2 regions of the Mesorhizobium sp. P3_A9 genome follow, and region 2 is predicted to be linked to the other one. Evidence: predicted binding sites of a transcription regulator. Region 2 holds the regulator's gene; the other holds the start of a gene.
What was found. Region 2 encodes HrcA, which represses chaperone genes, less so after heat shock. Its sites were predicted from a motif close to GTTAGCACTCNCNNNNNGNGAGTGCTAAC; they were not measured.
Positions count from the first base shown of each region.

Region 1: the regulator HrcA is predicted to act here: its motif matches at 1,234-1,262, upstream of AC1DX0_RS16545 (co-chaperone GroES).

Region 1 covers NZ_JBFUGJ010000106.1:13,334-15,528, forward strand. Annotated here, with positions in the region: gene AC1DX0_RS16520 (hypothetical protein) at 1-57, shown strand, start outside; gene AC1DX0_RS16525 (hypothetical protein) at 69-260, shown strand; gene AC1DX0_RS16530 (DUF6500 family protein) at 325-549, shown strand; gene AC1DX0_RS16535 (DUF1488 family protein) at 550-816, opposite strand; gene AC1DX0_RS16540 (hypothetical protein) at 813-1,067, opposite strand; gene AC1DX0_RS16545 (co-chaperone GroES) at 1,315-1,680, shown strand; gene groL (chaperonin GroEL) at 1,773-2,195, shown strand, end outside.
Region 2 covers NZ_JBFUGJ010000393.1:1,083-4,854, forward strand. Annotated here, with positions in the region: gene AC1DX0_RS30785 (PQQ-dependent sugar dehydrogenase) at 204-1,568, opposite strand; gene AC1DX0_RS30790 (hypothetical protein) at 1,665-1,862, opposite strand; gene hrcA (heat-inducible transcriptional repressor HrcA) at 1,886-2,971, opposite strand; gene rph (ribonuclease PH) at 3,163-3,772, shown strand, end outside.

The DNA.
Region 1 (2,195 bases), on a different contig from region 2:
GTGATCGCCTGGACGGTGCTGGTCCTGGGAGCGGTGTTTTTCATGATGCAGGGCTGAGGTAAGCCAGCATGGCCAATCGCTACACACTGCGCATGGAGCTTCCCCAGAGTTGGACCATAGTCGACGTCTTCACCGGCCAGCCAGCCGTGGTCAGGCAAAAAGTGATGGTCGGGATGGGCCCGCGCGAGGCCGAGGACATGGTCGTGCAGATGAATGTGCGCGACGTCAGGCGCCGGGAGAGGGCGGAGCGCAAGGATTGAACGTTCCGGCTGCCGGCTCAAAGGCTGGGCCAAGACCCCGCCGAACCAAAACCAGAGGATTCCCGTGAGAGCGAGCCTGAGGCAAAAGATACTGGAGGTCTGCGACCGCAAGATCTCCGAGAAAGGGCCTGCCGTCGGCGTGTCGTTCTACGCGTTTTTTGCCAACAGGAATGACGACCCCGAGCTGCTGATGGAAGCAGCGGAATGGTGGATCAGAACCCACCGCCTCGATCATTTCGAAAAGGCCGCGAAGATACGCACGATGATCGAGGGCATGGAGCTCGGCTAATCAGCCGAAGTCGGCGGCCGTCAGCACATACATGCTCTTGCGGGTGCGGTCGTAAGCCTTCGACGCCACGTCGCGGATGGCGCCGCTCTGCGTGTCGAATGTGGCGAGGTAGCCTGCCTCGTTGGCTGCGGTTGCCGGCTGCATCCTGGTCATCGCGTCGGCAGCGACCGAGAAGGAAATCTGGAACATGCCGTCATGGCCGACGAAACGGATGCGCTTGCCGGCTTCGTCATAGCTGCGGCTGCGGTTGGGGAAGGTGAGGCTCATGTCTTGACCTCCGTTGTGGCGGCCTTCTTGGTCGCGCGCTTCTTCTTCGGCGTCGGGTTCAGGGCTTCGGCGACCCGGTCGGCCTCTTCCTTGGCCAGCCGCAAAATCCTGAGCTTCGCCGTCTTGATCTCCCTGGCCTTTGCCTCCGACATGTACTCGGCGGTTGCCTTGTTGCGCTCGGCCGTCTTCTTCTGCTTGTCGACAAAGCGGGCTTCAGCTTTTTCCATGATCGTCTGATTGCCATCGGCCATCGAACAAATCTCCCTTGCGTTTGAAATCGTGAAAGTGAACTTGTCCGATAAATAGGCACTCGACCGGCAAAATTCAATTTTTTGAATTATTTATGCCATTCGCGATATCACGGAATCGCCGGCCGAAATAATACTTTTCAATATTTCATCGAGCCCGCGAATAATTTTTGGCACTCCTATCTATCGAGTGCCAAAGCGCCTATATGGGGGAAGCGGCCGCCTATGCTGGCCCCAGAAAGAAGTTTTCATGAAATTTCGGCCACTCCACGACCGCGTCGTCATCCGGCGCGCCGAAGGCGATATCAAATCCAAGGGCGGCATCATCATTCCCGACAATGCCAAGGAAAAGCCGCAGCAAGGCGAAGTCATCGCCGTTGGCCCTGGCGCACGCGACGAAAATGGCGCGCTTGTGCCGCTCGACGTCAAGGCCGGCGACCTGATCCTGTTCGGCAAATGGTCGGGCACCGAGGTCAAGATCGACGGCGAGGACCTTCTGATCATGAAGGAAGCCGACATCATGGGTGTCATCGACAACAGCGAGGCAGCCACCGAGAAGACTGTGGCCGCCAAGACCGTCGCAGCCAAGACCGTGGCCGCCAAGAAGGCTGCCTGATCAGAGCGCCCGCGTGTCCTTCGGGACGCGCAAGGAGGCTCAGAGATTGATCATGGAGGCTCTGCCTTCATCAACCGAACTGGATAAAAATCATGTCTGCCAAGGAAATCAAATTCGCCACCGACGCGCGTGACCGCATGCTGCGCGGCGTCGAGATCCTCACCAATGCGGTGAAGGTCACGCTCGGCCCCAAGGGCCGCAACGTCATCATAGATAAGGCCTATGGSGCGCCGCGCATCACCAAGGACGGCGTCACCGTCGCCAAGGAYATCGAGCTTGCCGACAAGTTCGAGAACATGGGCGCSCAGATGGTGCGCGAAGTGGCRTCGAAGACCAACGACCTCGCCGGTGACGGCACCACSACKGCCACGGTGCTGGCCGCRTCGATCCTGCGCGAAGGCGCCAAGCTSGTCGCCGCCGGCATGAACCCGATGGACTTGAAGCGCGGCATCGACCAGGCGGTTGCCGCCGTCGTCACGGAAATCAAGGCGAAGGCCAAGAAGGTCAAGTCGTCG
Region 2 (3,772 bases):
TATCTGGGACACTTGGAGAAGGCCCCCTCATCCGTCTCGGCGCTGCGCGCCGATCCACCTTCTCCGCGAGGGGAGAAGAGGAAGGCGCCGGCGCTGAACGGCTCCTCTCCCCGCCGGGGAGAGGTCGGATTGCCCCGAATTGCCCTTCGCAATTCGGTTTCGGCAATCCGGGTGAGGGGGCCTGCGCTGCCCAAGCAACCTCCTCAGGACCGCCCGCCATAGGTCACGCGCCAGATCGTGCCGTTGCCGTCCTCGGTCATGATCAGCGCGCCATCGGCCGCCACCGCCACGCCCACCGGCCGGCCCCACACCTCGCCATTGGAGACGACGAAGCCGGTCATGAAATCCTCGTATTCGCCGGTCGGCTTGCCATCCCTGAACAGCAAGCGGACGACCTTGTAGCCGGTCCTGTTGCCGCGATTCCACGAACCGTGCAGGGCGACAAAGGCGTCACCCCTGTATTCCTTGGGAAAGCCGCTGTCGGCGGGCAAGTCCTTGCGGTCGTAGAAGGCGATGTTGAGCGGCGCCGAATGCGCCTGCATCAGCACGTCGGGAATGGTTGCCTTGCCGGCAAGATCGGGACGCGCGCCCTTGTAGCGCGGGTCCTCGTGGTTGCCGATATAGTACCAGGGCCAGCCGTAAAAGGCGCCGTCCCTGACCGAGGTGGCGTATTCGGTGGGCACATTGTCGCCGAGCGCATCGCGCTCGTTGACGACGCACCACAGCGCGCCGGTCGCCGGCTGGACGGTCATGCCCGAACAATTGCGCAGGCCGGTGGCGACGATGCGGCCATTCTTGCCGTCCGGGTCGAAGGCCTGCACGTCGGCGCGGCCTTCTTCGGAGCCCCAGGTGGCGCCCAGCGGCTTCGCCTTGACCCACGCGTCCAGGCCGCCATCCGGCGCCTTGCCCATATCCTCGGCGACGTTCGAACCCGAGCCGACCGACAGATAGAGCGTCTTGCCGTCAGGCGAAAAAACGATGTCGCGCGTCCAGTGATGGTTCGAGGGAATGTTGTCGACGATGGTTTCCGGTTCGCCTGACGCCTTCAGGTCGCCCTTGCGGTAGGCAAAGCGCACGATGCTGTCGCTGTTGGCGACATAGACCCATTGCGGGTCATCGCCTGGCGGATAGAAGGCAATGCCATAGGGCTGGTTGAGATTGCCGGCAAAGATGCCGTCTTCGGCGGGCTTGGCGCTGTCCTTGGCCAGGCGGTAGACGCGGACCTGGTTGGCCTCGCTGTCGGCGACGAACAGGTCGCCATTGGGTGCGACGCGCACGACACGCGGATTGTCGATGCCGGACGCGATCAGCTCGGCCGAGAAACCCGGCGGCAATTGCGGTTTCGCGCCTGCCGGCATGTCGGCAAGGCCGGCGCCGTTCGAGGCGGACTTGGTGACATAGGGCTTGGGCAGGTCTTCCGGCTTGATCAGGCGGCGCACGCCCGGTCTGTCGGCGCGCCAGTCGCCGAAGGCGGCCGCGCCCTTCAGCACCGGATGGTCCACCTGCTGGGCGAATGCCGTGGCTGTGAGAAAGAGGGCGGGAAGCACCAGTCCGGCCAATCGGATCATTTTGTCCTCCATCGGGTCGCGAAGGAAACCAACGGCCGGTTTGTCCCCGGGTTCCGCCTCACACGATGCGCTGGAAGCGAAAGTCCGGTTTCCGGTCTATGTCCCGGCAGCTAAAAAATCGTCGTCGAGGCGTTTTTCCAGCGCGACGAGATCGGCCGGCAGCGGCAGGCCCATGGCGCGCATTTCCTGCAGCTTTTCGCGCAGCTGTTCCTGGATCTCGTGCTGGTCCTCCGGCTGGTTGACCATCTCCTCGAGCAGCAGGCTGATCCGGGCCTTGAATTCTTCGAGCGCCATTCTTTTTCTCCTCGGTTCTCAGCTCAACGGAGCATGCGGGAAATCAGCTGCGCCGTATAATCGACCATCGGTACGATGCGGGCATAGTTGAGCCGGGTCGGGCCGATGACGCCGAGCGCGCCGACGACGCGGGCATCCTTGTCGCGATAGGGCGCGACCACCAGCGACGAACCCGACAGCGAGAACAGCTTGTTTTCCGAGCCGATGAAGATGCGCACGCCCGATCCCTCCTCGGCAAGGTCAAGCAACTGGATCAGCCCGTCCTGCGTCTCCATGTCCTCGAACAGGTGCCGCAGCAGTTCGATATCGGCCTGGGCGGTGACGTTTTCGAGCAGATTGGCGCGGCCGCGCACGATGAGCCGCGCCGGCAGGCCGCTATCGGCGCCTGCCCACACAGCCAGCCCCTTCTCGACAAGGTCCTGCGACAGCGTGTCGAGGGCGGCCCTGGTCTCTTCCTTGATACGGGCGATCTCGACCCGCGCCTCGGCCAGCGTACGGCCGCGAATGTGCGCGTTGAGGAAATTCGAGGCCTCGTGCAGTTGCGAGACGGTGATGCCGGCGGGCAGTTCGACGACGCGGTTTTCGACATCGCCATTCTGCGACACCAGCACGGCAAGCGCCTTGGTCGGCTCCAGCTGGATGAATTCGATATGCTTCAGCGCCACCTCGTTCTTGGCGGCCAGCACCAGGCCGGCGCCGCGCGACATGCCCGACAGCATCTGGCTGGCCTCGGTCAGCATGTGTTCCAGCGTCGCGCCCGAGCCGGAGGCCCGCACCTGCGCCTCAATGGTGCGGCGCTCCTCGTCGGAGAGGTCGCCAAGTTCCATGAAGGCGTCGACGAAGAAACGCAGGCCGGCCTGCGTCGGCAGCCGTCCGGCCGAAATATGCGGCGCGTAGATCAGCCCGAGATGCTCGAGGTCGCTCATCACGTTGCGGATGGTGGCCGGCGARAGCGAGGAGGGCAGGATGCGCGACAGGCTGCGCGAGCCCACGGGTTCGCCATCCCTGAGATAGGAATCGACGATGCGCCGGAAGATGTCGCGCGAGCGCATATCCAGCGATTGCAGAGCGGGCGACAGCAGACTGGGTTCGGCGACTGCTTTGGTCATGTGGCCAAAAACCTCCGGTCTCAAGATATAGACCTACGCCGGGGCCGCGCAACCCGGTGTCTGTGTCAGATCACCCGGTGTCTGTGTCAGATCATCGGGGCGGGGTCGTCAGGCCATTTTCCTTTGCGCCATGCGCCCCATGCGGCTACAAGCCGGCCAAGATTCCAAAAAGTGACAAGAAAGAAGCCTGAATGCGCCCCTCCAAACGCCAATTCGACGAAATGCGCGCCATCTCCTTCGAGCGCGGCGTCTCCAAGCATGCCGAAGGCTCGTGCCTGGTGAAGTTCGGCGATACCCATGTCCTGTGCACCGCCAGCCTCGAGGAAAAGGTCCCGGGCTGGATGCGCAATTCCGGCAAGGGCTGGGTCACCGCCGAATATGGCATGCTGCCGCGCTCTACCGGCGAGCGCATGCGCCGCGAGGCCTCCGCCGGCAAGCAGGGCGGCCGCACGCTGGAAATCCAGCGCCTCATCGGCCGCTCGCTGCGCGCCGTGGTCGATCTGCAGGCGCTGGGCGAACAGCAGATCACCGTCGATTGCGACGTCATCCAGGCCGATGGCGGCACCCGCACCGCCTCGATCACCGGCGGCTGGGTGGCGCTGTATGACTGCCTGCGCTGGATGGAAGCACGCCAGATGGCGAGCGTTGCCAAGGTGCTGAAGGACCACGTCGCGGCGATTTCCTGCGGCATCCATGACGGCCAGCCGGTCATCGACCTCGACTATCTCGAGGATTCCTCGGCCGGCACCGACGCCAATTTCGTCATGACCGGCAAGGGCGGCATCGTCGAGATCCAGGGCA